4 regions of the Zoogloea sp. genome follow, and region 3 is predicted to be linked to each of the others. Evidence: predicted binding sites of a transcription regulator. Region 3 holds the regulator's gene; each other region holds the start of a gene.

Region 1 (4,132 bases), on a different contig from region 3:
CGATCTTTCCAGTGCTGCCGTATTTCCTGACCGGCGGCCCGTTGGGCATGGTCTGGAGCCTGTCCCTCAGCGCTGTGGGGCTGGGCGGGATAGGGCTGGCAACCTCCTTGTTCAGCGGGAGGAGTCCGGTGTATTCGGTGGTGCGTCAGATCCTGATCGGCGCCGCAGCGGCCGGGGTGACCTACGGCAGCGGCGCGCTGATTGGCGTGTCCATCGGCTGAAAGGCACGTCCTGCCTTGCGTTCGGGTGAGCGGAGGTTCATGCTGGACGCGAAAGGAGGCGGTAAAAATGCGTGTCAGCTTCTTTGGCGCGGCCGGCGAAGTCACGGGCTCGTGCACCTTGGTGGAAACAGGCGATCTGCGTTTCCTTGTCGATTGCGGCATGTTCCAGGGCGGCGGCGAGGCCCGCCTGAAGAACCAGCGCGCACTGGATTTCGGATTCGATGTACGCGAGATCGATTTCGTGCTGCTCACCCATGCCCATATCGACCACTCCGGGCTCCTGCCGCGCCTGGCCGTGCTGGGCTTCCGCGGCCCGATCTACGCGACGCCGGCGACGATAGACCTGCTGGAAGTGCTGCTGCTCGACAGCGCCCACATCCAGGAAAAGGAATCTGAGTGGCAGTTACGCCATCAGCGGCGTAGTGGCAAGAATGGACGCAGCGTGCATCCGCCGCTGTACACCGTGGCCCAGGCCCAAGCCACATTGCCGCTGCTGAGGCCGGCGACTTACGGCAAGCTCATTCACCCAGCCGAAAGCATTCAGGTGTGTTTCCACGATGCGGGCCACATCCTTGGTTCGGCCTGGCTGGAAGTGACGGTCAGCGGCGAAGGCAAGCCGCGCAAGCTGGTGTTCTCTGGCGATCTGGGCATGCGCGACCGGCCGGTTCTGAACGACCCGGAACCCGTTGTGCCGACCGCTGATGTGCTGCTCATCGAGTCGACCTATGGCGACCGCCTGCACCGGCCGCTACAGGAAACGGAAGACGAGATCGTTGCCGCCTTCGGGCGGACGCAGGCCTGCCACGGCAACTTGATCATCCCGTCCTTCGCGGTGGGACGTACCCAGGAAATCATCTACATCCTGGCCGATCTCGTGCGGCGGGAAAGGCTGGCCCCGCTGAAGGTCTATGTGGACTCGCCGATGGCCAACGAGGCCACCCGCATCACGCTGGCCCACCCGGCGCTGCTCGACGACGAGACCCACGAACTGACCGCCTGGCTGCGCGAACACCCGAACCGGATGAAGGTGGAGTTCGTCGCCGATGTGGAGGCCTCCCGGGCCCTCAATGAAGTCCGCAGCGGCGCGGTGATCATCTCCGCCAGCGGCATGTGCGAGGCGGGGCGCATCAAGTACCACCTGCGCGAAAACCTGCCGCGCAGCGAGTGCAGCGTGCTGATCGCCGGCTTCCAGGCCGCTGGTACGCTTGGCCGCCGCCTTGTAGACGGCGCCCGGCTCGTGCATATCTTTGGTGAGGCTGTGCCGGTGCGTGCGCGCATCTACACGGTGGGTGGACTGTCGGCCCATGCCGATCAGGCCGGGCTCATCGCTTGGCTGAAGGGATTCCACGCGCCGCCGCGCCACACCTTCGTGGTCCATGGGGAAGCGGCGGCGGCAGCCCATTTTGCCGAGGCTGTCGGCGTGGAGTTGGGCTGGCATGAGGTGAGCGTGCCGCAGCAGGGCGACAGCGTGAACCTGTGAGTGCAGCTTCCTGATCGTCGAGGCCTTGTCATCCGGTCTTCTTGCCCCAGATCAAAGCCCCTAGGGAATAGCTGAGTAAACTGCTCAACATTATTTGCCAAGGAGCAGTGTGATGGCGAAGAGGTTTCCCTTGCATCCGGCCCATCCGGAGCGGATCTGCTGGGGCTGCGACAAATACTGCCCGGCCGACTCACTGGCCTGCGGCAATGGCTCGGGCCGGACCCTGCATCCGGCAGAAATGCTCGGTGACGACTGGTACTGTCATGGCGACTGGGGACTTGATGAGGCAGAGAGCCCTGTCGTGCCGGCGCCCGCCGATCGGTCGCGCTGAGCGCCTCTTGGGCTGCCGGGCTGATTACGGCGGCTGCTCCTTCACGATCTGTTTGTGAGCGCCTGCAAGAGCTCGAAGGCGAGCTTGAAACCCAGGTTTTCGACGGCCGCTGCCACCGGGATGATCGCCGTGATGCCGAAGCGGGCCTCCAGCCCGGGCCTTTGTTTTTCAAACGCGTCGAGGGTTGCAAAGTCATTGTTTTGCAGGCCAGCGAGCAGGTCCGCCAGGGCCTCGTCGCCGATCGGCGGGGCGTCCTGCCCCGTGGCGGCAGGCGAGGGCTTCAGCCAGGTTTCGGCAGAGGTAAACAGGCCGTGCAGCGCGGCCTCGAGCTGCACCAGATCTTTTTCCCCTGCCGCCTGGTCGCCTCCTTCGTAAGTGGCCTCGAGCCGCGCGGCAAGCTCGGTAACTTCGATGGCCGACAGATTGCCGGCGGCGCCGCGCAGTTTGTGCATGCGTTGCCGTGCCGTTGTGAAATCTCCGCGGGCAAGGGCGAACCGCACTTCATCGACAACTCCGCAGAACTCGTCGCGCACCCGGGCGAGGGAGGAGAGGAGCAATCCGCGGTCGCCGAGCAGGCGCCGGTGGACCGAGGGTATGTCGATGCCGGTAATCTCAGGGAAGTCGGAGGCTGGTTCTGAAGATTGCGTTGGGGTAGGGGCCTTGCTGCTGTCTTCGATTGCATGGCCGGCCCAGCGTCGTGCGGTGGCAACCAGGGTATCGAGCTCGAAGGGTTTGGCGAGAAAGTCGTTCATGCCCGCCTGCATTGCCCGTTCCCGCTGGCTTGGCAGTGCGCCGGCGGTCAATGCAACGATCGGCAGATCGGCCAGCCCAGCTTCGTTGCGGATCGCCCGCGTCGTGTCAATGCCGTTCAGCTCGGGCATCTGAATATCCATCAGGACCAGATCGAAGGCGTCCGGCGCAGCCTTGAGTCTTGCGACGGCGGCGTGGCCACTGTCGGCGACCTGGCAGCGGGCGCCCTCCAGTTCCAGCAGGCGGCGGGCGATATCGAGATTGACAGGGCTGTCGTCTACAACCAGCACCCGCAGGCCGGCGAGGCGGGGGCCTTCGCTGGTCGGGAGATCGAGCGGCTGCTCCTGGGGCCCGCTGCTGTCCAGTTCGAAGGGCACGGTAAACCAGAACTCACTGCCTTCGCCTAGCCGGCTTTCCACACCGATCTGTCCCCCCATCAGGCCAACCAGCTTCTGGCAGATCGCCAGCCCGAGACCGGTGCCGCCGTATCGGCGCTGGGTCGATTCGTCGGCTTGCACGAAGGCATCGAAGACCCGTTCCCGTTGTTCGGGGGCGATGCCGATTCCCGTATCGCGCACTGCGAAACGCAGGGTGATCCAACCTGCCTCTTCGGACAGCGCCTGTACGGAAACCGCCACATGCCCGTCCGCTGTGAATTTGAGCGCATTGCCGGTGAGGTTGTAGAGCACCTGGCTGATACGCTGGGCATCACCGATGAGCGTGGTGGCGATTTCCGGCAGCGGTGCCCACTCCAGCGCAATCCCCTTGGCGGCCGCCACCGGGGAGAGGACGTCCACCAGGTTGCTGATCACGTTGTGCAGGACGAAGGGCCGGTGTTCCAGCTCGAAATGGCCGGCTTCTATCTTGGAGAGGTCGAGCACGTCGTTGATCTGTTCCAGCAGGGCTCGTCCCGCAGTGCGCAGGTTGCGCACGAGTTGGCGCTGGTCCTCGTCGAGGGTGCCGCGTTCGAGGATCTGCACGGTGCCCAGGATGGCATTGAGTGGCGTCCGGATCTCGTGGCTCATGGTTGCCAGGAAGGCACTCTTGGCTTCGCTGGCCTGCTCGGCAGCCTCCTTGGCGGCCTGCAGCTCCCGCTGGCGTTCGGACAGCTCGGCGGTGCGCACCTCGACCTCCCGCGCCAGATCCTGGTTGTAGTTGATCAGCCGTTGCCGGCTTTCTTCCAGCGCCTTCTCCGCCGCCTTGCGGGCCGTGATGTCCTCGATGGCGCCGGTTACGTAGCTGACCGCACCATCGGCGTCGCAGACCGTGGAGGCGGTTATGTGAACCCAGGCAATCTGCCCATCCTTGCGAATGAAGCGTTTCTCGGTGTCGTAAAGGTATCCGCCGGCG
Region 2 (4,132 bases), on a different contig from region 3:
CGCTTTCGCCATGAAGATAGAACTCCTCCTCACCGCCATCGAGATTGCCGCGACCATCGCCTTTGCACTGTCGGGCCTCATTGAGGCCACGCGCAAGCGCATGGACGTCATCGGGGTGTTCTCGGTGACTTTTGTCAGCGCTTTCGGCGGCGGCACTTTGCGCGACGTGCTGCTCGACCGTCGCCCGCTGTTCTGGGTGCAGCATCAGGAATACGTATGGCTGGTGCTGGGGATGACGCTGATTACGCCCGTGCTGTTGCGTGCGCGCCGGCTGCAGCTGACCGACACGCTGATGGAGGCCGCTGATGCCTGTGGGTTGGGCCTGTTCGCCATTTCCGGCGCATCGGTGGCATTGGCGGCCGGCATGCCGGGCATTGTTGCGGTGCTGATGGGGGCGATTACCGCGGTGTTCGGCGGTGTGCTGCGCGACGTGCTGTGCAACGAGATTCCGAAGGTCTTCCACGACCACCGGCCGTATACGCTGTGCGCCTTTATCGGCTGCGGCCTGTTCCTCGGCCTGCATGCGCTGGACGTGGCGCCGCAGCTGTCGACGCTGACCAGCATCTGCACCATCACCGGCCTGCGTCTGCTGGCTGTCGGCCGGGGCTGGCGCATCCCCGCCTGGCCACCCGAAAAGGGGCTCTGAGGGCGTCTGCTCTGGGGGGGCTACTGTAGGGGCGAATGAATTCGCCCCTACAGGGGGAAAGGCAGGGGGACGGAAGCGGGCGCTTGGCCTGGGCTGGCCCAGGGCTCAGCGCCCGAAGGTCGCCTTCACCACTTCGAGCAGTGCGTCCGCCACGTCCTCGTCGTCGGTGAGGCTCTCCACCAGCGCCGAGCGGCAGGCCTCCACCGGGTCGAGGCCGACCTTGACGAGCTTGGCGGCGTAGACCAGCAGGCGCGTCGACACGACTTCTTCCAGGTCCACGTCCTTCAGGCTGCGCAGGCGTTGGGCGATGGAGACGAGCTGGCGGGCCAGCAGCGGGTCGCAGGCGGTTTCGCCGACAAGGATGGTTTCTTCGCGGCTGGCCGCGGGGAAGTCGAAGCGCAGGCTGACGAAGCGCTGGCGGGTGGAAGGCTTGAGACCCTTGAGGAAGTTCTGGTAGCCCGGGTTGTAGGACATCACCAGCATGAAGCGGTCCGGTGCGTGGAGGACTTCGCCGGTACGCTCGATAGGCAGCGTGCGGCGGTCATCGGCCAGCGGGTGGATCACTACCGTGGTGTCGCGGCGGGCTTCCACCACTTCGTCCAGGTAGCAGATGCCGCCTTCACGCACTGCACGGGTCAGCGGTCCGTCGCACCACACCGTCTGCCCGTCGCCGAGCAGGTGGCGGCCGACCAGGTCGGCGGCGGTGAGATCGTCGTGGCAGGCCACGGTGTATAGCGGCAGGCCCAGACGGGCGGCCATGTGGGCGACGAAGCGGGTCTTGCCGACGCCGGTGGGGCCCTTGATGAGCAGCGGCAGGCGGTTCTTCCAGGCTTGCTCGAAGACCGTGATCTCGTTGCCGGCGGCTTCGTAGAAGGGGATTTCGGTAGGCAGCGGTGCGTTCATTTGAGGGCAACCCAGTAGGCGATGGCGATCAGCGCCGAAACGAGCAGCAGCCAGCCGAGCAGCAGGCCGCGCCAGAAGAATTTGACTCCCCGCAGGCCCATGAAGTCGAGCACTACGAGGCGGCCCTTGACGAAGCAGATGACCAGCAGGGCGGCCATCGCCAAGGGGCCGGCGAGCCCGAAGCGGGCGCCGAACTCGCCGATGCCGAGCGTGGCCAGCGTGGCGAGCATCAGCACGACCCAGACGGTGTTGAGGTGACGGGTGTTCATCGCATCACATAAACGAGGGGGAAGAGGACGATCCACACGAGGTCCACCATGTGCCAGTAGGCCGCACCGCTCTCGATGCCGTTCATGTCGGCCGGGCCATAGGCACCCTGGCGGGTCTTCACCCACAGGGCGACGAGGATCACCAGGCCGAGGATCACGTGCATGAAGTGGAAGAAGGTCAGCGACAGGTAGAACATGTAGAAGGTGTTGGTGGACAGGTTGATGCCGGCGCCGAGCTTGTCGGCGTATTCAAACCCCTTCACCACCAGGAAGCCGCCGCCGCAGGCGATGCCGGCCAGCAGCCAGCGCGCGCCGGTTGCCGAGCGGCTGCGGCCGACCGCCTCGACGGCGCGAGCCACGCACCAGCTGGCGGTGATCAGCAGCACGGTGTTAATGGCCCCGGCCTCGCGGTTCAGCGTTTTCTGCATCTCGTTGAACAGCTCGACGTTGTGCGCTCGGCCGAAAGCGTAGGCAGCGAAGAACACGCCGAAGGCGAGCAGCTCGGCGAGGATGAAGAACCAGATCGCCAGATCCCCCGGCGGCGCGGCGGCCGGGGTGGCGCGGGAAGTGTCGGGGGCGATGTCCATGCCGGCAGTTTGGCCACCTGGGGTCACCAAAACCTTGATCTGTCCCAAGTTCCGCGAGGACTTGTTAAGGCATGTGTAATGGGACCAATTTCCTGCGTGGACTGCGCTACTATTACTTTCGATATAAAAAATCGGAAGTGAGCACGATGCGGATTCTGCTGGTAGACGATTCCCGTGCGGTGGCGGCCGTGATGGCGGCCCGCTTGACCCTGCTCGGCCATGAGGTGACGCAGGCCGAGAACGGCCAGTTGGGCGTCGACAGCTTCTGCTGCTGTCCGCCCGATCTTGTGCTGATGGATGTGGAAATGCCGGTGATGAACGGCTTCGTGGCCGCCGAGCGGATCCGGGCCTTCGAGGCAAGACAGGACTGGGCATGGACGCCGATCATCTTCCTGACTGCTTCCGATACACCCGAGAATCTGGTCACTGCCATCGAAGCCGGCGGTGATGATTTCATCGCCAAGACGGTGCCCGAGACCGTGCTGCAGGCCAAGATGAACGCGATGGCGCGCATCGCCGGCCTGCGCAAGCAGCTCTTTGAGGCCAACCACAAGCTCGAGGCGCTGGCCCACCAGGACGGTCTGACCGGTATCTACAACCGCCGCTACATGGACTTGCGCCTTGACCACCAGTGGAGCGAGGCCCAGCTGTGTGGCGCGCCGTTTGGCCTGTTGCTGATCGATGTGGACAATTTCAAGCGCTACAACGACCACTATGGCCACCAGGCTGGTGATGACTGTCTGCGGGCAATTGCTGCCGCGATGGCCGGAGTGGTGGCGCGCGCCGTCGCGAAGGGCGTGAGCCGTGATGCCTTCGTTGCCCGCTACGGTGGCGAGGAGTTCGCGGTGCTGATGCCGCGTTGCACGGAAGTGGATTACCTGACCGTCGCCGAGCAGCTCCTTGCTGCGGTCCGGAAGCTGGAGATTCTCCATGCCCACAATGCGGATTGGGGCATCGTGACCCTGTCCGTGGGCGGCGCGTATGTCGCTCGGGCGGAGGGCCGCCTGGCCTTGCTGTTCCGCAACGCCGACGCAAACCTCTACCAGGCCAAGCGGAATGGGCGTAACCGGGCTGAGGCCTGCTCCGTTGTTGCCGAAGCGGCCATGGTGGCAGGAGGCTAGGGCCTGCCCGAGTCCCGGCCTGGGCGCTCAGCCGACCACGAAGGCCGGCACGTCCACCCTGACGGCCCGTCGGTCGAGGGCCACCCCGACACAGGCTGCAAAACGCCTCGCCCATTCCCCCCCGTGGGCAAAGCGGGCCTCACCACAGTATTTGGCGATGTTGAGGATCACGTCGAGGATCAGCACCTTGCCCATCGGATTGCTGGGCGTGCATTCGAGAGCTTCGAACTCCCCGAGTAGCCAGGCCCGCGCGGCTTCGCCGCTCAGCCCGGCGATTTCGTCGGCGTGCACGGTGAATTCATATTCCCGGTCGGCCCGCAACACGACGATGACCTGGTGCATGCTGCCTCCTGTTGTTCTTCTGTCCTGCATGAGTGCATTTTTCGGCGCTGCATCAACGGAAGCAAGTAACCGATTGTTATCATTCCCGGTCCGTTCCAAGCCGTGCCTCCCATGACCGAATCCCCCTGGCGTGCCCTTGCCAACCGCCGCATGCTGATCTGCGTGCTGACCGGTTTTTCGTCCGGGCTGCCGCTGTACCTGCTGCTCAATCTCATCCCCGCCTGGCTGAAGACCGAGGGGCTGTCGCTGAAGGCCATCGGCGCC
Region 3 (4,132 bases):
TGATCTAGATCAAATGGTGTGAATTCAAATTGTTGCGCGCCTGCAACGCTTACCCTGGAGGCATGCGCCAGGATCGGGCCGGGCTTGCTGGACAGGGGGGAGGTGGGGGTGGGCAGGTAGGCACGAATTTCGGCGGACATTAAAATCCGTGCCAATTAATGTTTGACGGCATCGCGATAGGTGTGTACTATTCGCGGCTCTCGGGGTGTAGCGCAGTCCGGTAGCGCGCTTGCTTTGGGAGCAAGATGTCGGGAGTTCGAATCTCTCCACCCCGACCAAAGCTTGACCCGGGTGCCCACGGCGAACTGCCCGTAGCTCAACTGGATAGAGCACCGGCCTTCTAAGCCGGGGGTTACAGGTTCGATTCCTGTCGGGCAGGCTCTTTAAAAGGTTCTAGATCGGCGATTTCGATCGGCGGTCATCAGTGGCGGCATTAGCTCAGTTGGTAGAGCACTGGATTGTGATTCCAGGTGTCACCGGTTCGATCCCGGTATGTCGCCCCAAGTATCAAGAAAACCCGCTGATTCGTCAGCGGGTTTTTTCGTTTACGGCCTTCAGCTTGCTTGCAGGTGAGCGGGCCGCTTTTCCGTTCTTGTCCTCTCAAGCTGCCTCTCTCGCCGCCGTTAATCAGCCACTACAGTCTGCCTGCTCCAAAGAGTCCGTATGAACGCGCCAGAACCGAATTTCCAAGGGATTACCCTGCGGACAGGTGAGCTTGCCCGCATCGTCCGCGTCAATGAGGAGATCAAGGCCGTTGTGGCGACGGCCTTTCGTATCAACCTGATGGCGCTCAATGCGATCTTCCTCGCCAAGCGGGCAGGCAATGCGGCGCTTGGCTTCGGCGTGCTGTCCAACGAGCTGCGCCGGTTTGCGCAGGATCTGACCCGTCACATGGCATCCCTGCGCGAAATGACTTCCGGTTCGGTGGGTAGCGTTACCGGCGTCGTCCAGCAGCAGCGCATCGCACGCATCCTGGCTGACGCGCTCAAGCTCAGCGGTGAAGGTGTGCCGGGGGCGAGGGAAGCCCGAAGGCGTGGTGCAGCCCGGTTGGCCGAGCAGCAGAGCCGCCTCCGGGGGCTTGACCTGCGGTTGCGTGCGGCTGTCGAGGAAACCCAGCAGCTGGTTGAGCTGGGTGGTGTTCTGGCCCGATCGGCCAAGATCGAGGCGGCTTATGGCGGCGGCTTCAGTGCAGCATTGATGCAGGTGTCGACGGATTTTGCCGAGGTGATCGCCCAGATCAAGCGGTCACTCGAGGTTCTTGGCAAGGAACGCCTCGTAAAGGATTAGGAAACCCATGAAACAGGCCCATTGCATCTACCAGGACGAGGAACACCGCTGGCTGGCGATCGCGCGGGATGCCACCAAGCCCGGTTACATCATCGATACCAATGAATACGTGGTGGTTCACGGCGATGAAGCCCTGCTGTGCGATCCGGGTGGCATCGAGATCTTTCCGGCGGTCTTTTCGGCCTTGTCGGCGGAGTGTGATCCGACAAGGCTGGCGGGGATCTTCGCGTCCCATCAGGATCCGGACATTATTTCCTCGCTGGCCTTGTGGCTGGAGTTCAAGCCTGATCTGAAGTGCTACACCAGCTGGTTGTGGCAGAGCTTTCTGCCTCATTTTGGCGGGCAGGACTCGACCTTCGTGCCGATCCCCGATCAGGGCACGACGATTCGTCTCGACGGCTTGGAACTGCAGGCTATTCCGGCCCATTACCTGCACTCGTCCGGCAATTTCCACCTGTACGATCCGAAGGCCAAGATCCTCTTTTCCGGCGATGTCGGCGCGGCCTTGCTGCCAGCGGATAACAACGATCTGTACGTCCAGGATTTTTCCCGCCACATCCGCCATGCGGAGGGCTTCCACAAGCGCTGGATGGGTTCGGACCGGGCCAAACGCGACTGGTGCGAGCGGGTCTCCCGCCTGGAGATCGACATGCTGGTGCCGCAGCATGGGGCCATCTACCAAGGGGCGGACGTGCAGCGTTTCATCAACTGGTTTGCCGCGCTGGAAGTCGGCGTGCTGCGCAGCTAAAGTGTCGCGGCCCCGCTTTTGCGGGGCCCGCCGGCAGCCGGGGCGCCGCGGCGGAAACACGGAGGCGCGGCATGTATCTGGCTCTCAAGCATTTTCACATTACCTGCGTGGTGCTCAGCGGTTGCGGCTTCGCGTTGCGGGGCTGGTGGTCGCTGAGCGGCTCACCGCTGCTGCAGGCCCGCCTGACGCGGGTACTGCCTCATCTCGTCGATTCCTGCTTGCTGGGGAGCGCGCTCGGCCTGGCCTGGATGGCGGCGCAGTATCCCTTCGTCCATGCCTGGCTGACCGCCAAGGTGCTCGGCTTGCTCGTCTATATCGGGCTGGGGAGTGTAGCGCTGAAGGCGACGCGCCCGCGCGCTCAGCGGGCTATTGCCTTGCTTGGCGCGCTGGCGACCCTGTCGTGGATCGTGTCGGTGGCGGTCAGCAAGAACCCGCTTGGCTGGCTGGCCTGGCTGTGAGGCCAGTCGCCGCCGTCAGGCGGCGTGGTGGTTGAGCAGGCGTTTCAGGCCCGGCGTGTCGAGAATGCGGATGTGCTTCTGCTGGACGGCAACGAGGCCTTCTTCCTGGAAGCGGGAGAAGGCGCGGGACACCGTTTCAAGCTTGAGGCCGAGATAGGAGCCGATTTCGTCGCGCGTCATGCGCAGGTGGAACTCGGACGGCGAGAAGCCCCGCGCTGTGAAGCGTTGGGACATGTTCAGCAGGAACGCCGCCAGGCGTTCCTCGGCGCGCATCGAGCCGAGCAGCATCATCACGCCATGATCGCGGACGATCTCGCGGCTCATGATCTTGTGGAACTGGTGTTGCAGGCTCTCTACCTCCCGTGACAGCTCTTCGAGCCGGTTGAACGGGATCACGCAGACCTCGCTGTCTTCCAGCGCGATGGCGTTGCAGGAGTGGTGTTCGGTGCTGATGCCGTCCAGGCCCAGCACTTCGCCGGTCATCTGGAAGCCGGTCACCTGGTCGCGCCCATCCTCGAGAATCACGTCGGTTTTGAAGGAGCCGGCGCGGATCGCATAGATCGCCTCGAAAGAGTCGCCGGAGCGGTAGAGGTGCTGCTGCCGCTTGATCTTGCGGCGGCTGCCGACGAGCTCGTCGAGCTGGTCGATCTCATTGGGGTCGAGGCCGAAGGGAAGACACAATTCCCGCAGGTTGCACTGGGAGCAAGCGACCTTGATGTCCACGACCGTCACCGGAATCACCGATTTCATCTGCACGCGCAATCACCTGAACTGGAAGGATTTACCAACGTTTGGGGCCCTTTGATCCACGTCAATACTGTTTTGGATCGATTCTGCGATCGTTCCGCGCAACCAACAGAAGTGCACCATGAACACGACACAAAAAGACCTGATATTCGATCCCGAGCTCATTCGCAAGTTTGATGTGAATGGCCCGAGGTATACGTCCTACCCGACCGCGGATCGCTTCGTCGAGGCGTTCAACTCCGAAGCCTTGAGCGACTGGCTCGGGAGACGCACCGTCGGCGGAATCGGCAAACCGCTCTCATTATACTTCCACATCCCTTTCTGCAATACGATCTGCTACTACTGCGCGTGCAACAAGATCATCACCAAGGATCATGGTCGCTCCGCCAAGTATCTGGATTATCTCGAAAAAGAAGTGGACATGCAGGCGGCCAGGCTCGATGGGCCGCGGGAAGTCCTGCAGTTGCATCTGGGCGGTGGCACCCCGACCTTCCTGTCCCACGACGAACTGCGTCGCCTGATGGGCATGGTCCGCAAGCACTTCACGCTGGTGCCGGACGGTGAGTATTCCATCGAGGTGGATCCGCGCAAGGTGGATGAAGCCACCGTCGCGCTGTTGGCTGAACTGGGTTTCAACCGCATGAGCGTCGGCATCCAGGATTTCAACCCGGATGTGCAGAAGGCGGTCAACCGCGTTCAGAGCGAGGAAGAAACCAAGCTGGTGATCGACGCGGCGCGGGCCCATGGCTTCAAGTCGGTCAGCGTGGACCTGATCTATGGCCTGCCCAAGCAGAACGTCATCAGCTTCAACCGTACCCTCGAGCAGATCCTGGCCCTGTCGCCGGATCGCCTGTCGATCTATAACTACGCGCACCTGCCGAGCCTGTTCAAG
Region 4 (4,132 bases), on a different contig from region 3:
GTCGAAGATGGACAAGTGCAAGCCCGAGCCCGAACGCGTGACCGGTTAATGAGAATGAAAGCCATGAAAAAACTTTTGACAGCTCTCCTGTTCACGCCGCTGATGGCCCTGGCCAGCGGTCCTGAACTGCACCTGGACAAGGCTCCGCTCTCCACCGAGCCGGCTGCCCTGCAGAACGGCGCCAAGCTGTTCGTCAATTACTGCCTGAACTGCCACGGCGCCAGCTACATGCGCTACAACCGGCTGCAGCAGATCGGTCTGTCCGAGCAGATGATCAAGGACAACCTGATGTTCACGGCGGACAAGATTGGTGAGCCGATGCGCATTGCGATGCAGCGTGACGAGGCCAAGGTCTGGTTCGGTGCGGCGCCTCCGGATCTGACCGTGATCTCCCGCTCGCGTGCGTCCGAGTTCGGCAGCGGTGCCGACTGGCTGTACACCTACCTGCGCAGCTTCTACCGTGATGACGCTCGTCCGACCGGCTGGAACAACAAGGTCTTCGAGAACGTCGGCATGCCGCATGTGCTGTACGAACTGCAGGGCGAAGCGACCGCCAAGATCAACGAGCATGACGATGGCCATGGCGGCAAGTCGAAGGAAATCGAGATCGAAGCGCCTGCCAAGCCGGGCAAGATGACCGCTGAGGAGTACGACCATGCCGTGGCAGACCTCGTCTCCTACTTGGTCTGGATGGGTGAGCCGATGGCCGAGACGCGCAAGTCGATCGGTACCGCTGTAATCGCCTTCCTTGGCCTTCTGTTCGTTCTCTCCTATCTTCTGAAGAAGAACTACTGGAGAGACGTGCACTGATCGGTGCTTTCCGGCCGAAGCTGTCCCTTGCTGCCATATAGCAAGACGCACCACGCGCCAAGCGCGTGGTGCGTGATTTTTAGTATCCGTGGGGTAACACAACGATGATGAATTTGTATTCCGGAACGACAGATCCTTTCAGTCACCGGTGCCGTATCGTGCTCTTCGAAAAGGGCATGGATTTCCAGGTGATTGATGTTGATCTCTTCAACAAGCCGGAAGACATCGCGGTCATCAATCCATACAACCGGGTTCCGGTGTTGGTGGATCGCGATCTGGTGCTTTACGAATCCAACATCATCAACGAATACATCGACGAGCGCTTCCCGCACCCCCAGCTGATGCCGCCTGATCCGATCATGCGCGCGCGCGCTCGTCAGCTGCTGCACACCTTCGAGCTCGAACTGTTCTCGCACATCGACGCCCTGGAGAAGAATCCCAAGGGTGCCGACAAGGAGCGCGCCCACGTCCGCGACCAGCTGACCCAGCTCGCTCCGATGTTCACCAAGCAGAAGTTCCTGCTGGGTGAAGAGTTCTCCATGCTCGACGTCGCGATCGCGCCGCTGCTGTGGCGTCTGGATCACTACGGCATCGAACTGCCGCGTTCCGCTGCCCCGCTCATGAAGTACGCCGAGCGCATCTTCAGCCGCCAGGGTTTCATCGACGCGATGACCCCGTCCGAAAAGGTCATGCGGCGTTGATTGCCCTTCGGGGCCACACTCCCGTGGCCCCGTTGGTAACTCTTCATCTTGGCACTCACCGGAAAGTCTTCGTCATGAGCGAAATCTCCACCAAGCCGTACCTGATCCGGGCGATTTTCCAGTGGTGTACCGATCAGGGGCTGACGCCCTATCTCGCGGTCGCCGTCGACAAGCACACCATCGTACCGCTCAATTTCGTGCAGGATGGCCAGATCGTCCTCAACGTGAGTCCCGCCGCGACCCAGAGTCTGGTGATGGGGAATGAACTGATCGCTTTCCAGGCCCGTTTTGGCGGTGTTGCGCAGAACATCTCGATTCCCGTCGACAACGTGGCCGCGATCTACGCCCGCGAAAATGGGCATGGAATGGCCTTCGAGGTTTCCGAGCTTCCTGACGGCGATGCCGATCTCGACTCCGCGGCCCCCGAGCTTGCAGCGGAGGCGCCGGACGACATGCCTGAGCCGCCGAAGGGTGGTCTCCGCAGCCACCTCAAGCTCGTCAAATAAAACCGCGCCCGGCGTCCGGGCGGTGCTTGATCTGGCTCAGGGCTAGGCCGCTCCGTTCGGGTTAGAGTTGCGCCCCGTTTCACTCTTCGAGGTTTCCCGTCATGGCAGCCATGGAATGGACTGACAAACTTGCTCTCGGCCTGGGGCCGATGGATCAGACCCACCAGGAATTCGTCGAGGCTTACAACGCCATGCTGGACGTGTCCGGCGAAGCGCTGCTGGCGGCGATGGATGTCTTCATCGCGCATACCGTCGAGCATTTCGACCAGGAAAACCGCTGGATGGAGATCGTCGGCTTCCCCGGTTGCCACAAGGCTGAGCACGATCGCGTGCTGGCGGTCTGTAGCGATGTGCGCAAGCGCCTGGAGCGGGGCGACGTCGCGCTGGGACGACAGTTGATCCAGGAATTGCCGCTGTGGTTCGACAACCACGTGGCGTCGATGGATGCGGCCCTTGCTGCCTACCTCGAATCCATCGGTTTCGACACGGAGACCGGCGAGATCCGTAATCCGCCCAAGGATGAGGGCTGCGCCGACGGCTCGTCAGCCTGCTGTACGCCGCCGGCCAAGAGCGAGGCGGAGTCCGAGGCAGCCTGAAGCGGCTCGGTGCGGGCTGCGCTTCATGAGTATCTTTGATTGCCTGGCGGAACAGCGCATCCGCGAGGCGGTCGCCAAAGGGCAGTTGTCCGGTCTCCCGGGGGAAGGGCGCCCGCTTGTGCTGGATGACGATCTCCTCGTTCCATCCGAAGTCCGGATGAGCAACCGCATCCTGCGTAACGCCGGCTACGTGCCGCCAGCGATGGCCGACCTTCGGGAGTTGCGCCGGCTTTGTGAGCAGGGCGTGCAGGTCGACGAACCCGCCAGTGTGCGGCGGGTCCTGCGCATGACTGCTCTGCTGGCACGCATCGAGGCGGCTGGCCTGGCCCACGTCTCGGCCGCGCTCTTGCGGCGGATGGCCGCGAATCCTGACGCAAAATGATGTTGCTGCCGGATCTTCGGCCGGATTATTTCTAAAGTCGTATGGTGGCGTGTCGATATCTGCGTGAGATTGGGCAGACGACGGTGGATGGCTTATGTCTTACGTGCGAATCAATACCGGTGATATCGAGGTCGGCAAGCCGGTGGACTGGCCGCTCTACGATGAGAAGAAGCAGCTGTTGCTGGCCCGCGGCGTGGTTGTCGAGACCGAGAGCCAGAAGCGCGCCCTGATGGAGCGCGGCCTGTTCCGCAAGCTCAACCTGCGCGAGACACGCGTGAATACCGAGAGCGGCGAGCGACCGTCGGACGATTTGTGCGCCTTCGACGAAATCAAGCTCGACATCGGTGACACCCTGCAGTTGCAGGTCCAGACAGATAGCGGCCAGCAACGCTACTACGTGAAGCTGATCGGTTACCTGAAAGGCAAGAGCGTCCTCGTCACGACCCCGACCCAGGACGGCAAGGTTCTGTTGATGCGGGAAGGTCAGGCCTTCGTGGTTCGCATGTTCTCCGGCAAGAGCGTGTACGCTTTTGGTGCGACGATCTTCAAGGTCGCCAATGTTCCCTTTCCTCACCTGCACCTGACTTATCCGAACCAGGTCCGCGGCCTGGTGGTCCGTCGCGGAGCCCGCGCCCGGGTCAGCCTGATTGCTGCGGTCAGTGGGTTGGATGGGCGTTCCCACGCGGCGACGATTCTCGATTTGAGCACGGGGGGAGCGATGCTGGTCGCCAAGGCACCGATGGGGGTCAGGGAGGATCGGATCTCGATCAAGTTCCGCGTGGTGGTCAATGAGGTCGAGGAGTATCTGACCCTCCCGGCCGTACTTCGCTCGGTGCACGCGACGGCGGCGGCGGAAGGGGAGAAACCTCAGGTTCACCACGGGGTTCAGTTCGAAGAAATGCCCCACGCCGAGCAGGTCGTCTTGTCGGCTTTCGTTTATCGCATCCTGTTCGAGGAGTCGGCTGAGGCCAGAGTGGTCTAGCGAGTCCTGAGGAAAGGGAAGTCCGGCTCTGGCGGCCGTCCCGTCACGATATCGGCGATGGCTTGGCCAGATCCACAGGCCAGGGTCCACCCCAGGGTGCCATGGCCGGTGTTGAAGAACAGCCTGCCCACGCGGCTGGGGCCTATCAGCGGTAC

Evidence for each region. Region 3 encodes FNR, which switches genes on or off when oxygen is low (the NO sensors DNR and NnrR bind a similar motif). Its sites were predicted from a motif close to TTGANCTAGNTCAA; they were not measured.
Region 1: a site for FNR is predicted at 1,743-1,756, ahead of ACE3RX_RS05460 (DUF3079 domain-containing protein). Genes of this name have one in related genera too.
Region 2: a site for FNR is predicted at 2,440-2,453, ahead of ACE3RX_RS19070 (cytochrome c oxidase subunit 3 family protein). Genes of this name have one in related genera too.
Region 4: a site for FNR is predicted at 2,044-2,057, ahead of ACE3RX_RS19770 (hemerythrin domain-containing protein). Genes of this name have one in related genera too.

What each region holds. Positions count from the first base shown of each region.
Region 1 covers NZ_JAYSDK010000006.1:87,289-91,420, forward strand. The annotation lists gene ACE3RX_RS05450 (VIT1/CCC1 transporter family protein) at 1-221, shown strand, start outside; gene ACE3RX_RS05455 (MBL fold metallo-hydrolase RNA specificity domain-containing protein) at 289-1,701, shown strand; gene ACE3RX_RS05460 (DUF3079 domain-containing protein) at 1,814-2,032, shown strand; gene ACE3RX_RS05465 (PAS domain S-box protein) at 2,074-4,132, opposite strand, start outside.
Region 2 covers NZ_JAYSDK010000036.1:51,592-55,723, reverse strand. The annotation lists gene ACE3RX_RS19085 (trimeric intracellular cation channel family protein) at 11-646, shown strand; gene ACE3RX_RS19080 (CbbQ/NirQ/NorQ/GpvN family protein) at 752-1,549, opposite strand; gene ACE3RX_RS19075 (cytochrome C oxidase subunit IV family protein) at 1,546-1,818, opposite strand; gene ACE3RX_RS19070 (cytochrome c oxidase subunit 3 family protein) at 1,815-2,405, opposite strand; gene ACE3RX_RS19065 (diguanylate cyclase) at 2,552-3,526, shown strand; gene ACE3RX_RS19060 (hypothetical protein) at 3,554-3,868, opposite strand; gene ACE3RX_RS19055 (AmpG family muropeptide MFS transporter) at 3,980-4,132, shown strand, end outside.
Region 3 covers NZ_JAYSDK010000027.1:10,555-14,686, forward strand. The annotation lists tRNA gene ACE3RX_RS15895 (tRNA-Pro) at 202-278, shown strand; tRNA gene ACE3RX_RS15900 (tRNA-Arg) at 306-379, shown strand; tRNA gene ACE3RX_RS15905 (tRNA-His) at 428-503, shown strand; gene ACE3RX_RS15910 (chemotaxis protein) at 664-1,287, shown strand; gene ACE3RX_RS15915 (MBL fold metallo-hydrolase) at 1,295-2,035, shown strand; gene ACE3RX_RS15920 (SirB2 family protein) at 2,107-2,493, shown strand; gene fnr (fumarate/nitrate reduction transcriptional regulator Fnr) at 2,509-3,243, opposite strand; gene hemN (oxygen-independent coproporphyrinogen III oxidase) at 3,362-4,132, shown strand, end outside.
Region 4 covers NZ_JAYSDK010000039.1:40,626-44,757, reverse strand. The annotation lists partial or broken gene ACE3RX_RS19790 (cytochrome bc complex cytochrome b subunit) at 1-49, shown strand, start outside; gene ACE3RX_RS19785 (cytochrome c1) at 64-810, shown strand; gene ACE3RX_RS19780 (glutathione S-transferase N-terminal domain-containing protein) at 915-1,511, shown strand; gene ACE3RX_RS19775 (ClpXP protease specificity-enhancing factor) at 1,586-2,017, shown strand; gene ACE3RX_RS19770 (hemerythrin domain-containing protein) at 2,119-2,613, shown strand; gene ACE3RX_RS19765 (DnaJ family domain-containing protein) at 2,639-2,995, shown strand; gene ACE3RX_RS19760 (flagellar brake protein) at 3,090-3,977, shown strand; gene ACE3RX_RS19755 (D-amino acid dehydrogenase) at 3,974-4,132, opposite strand, start outside.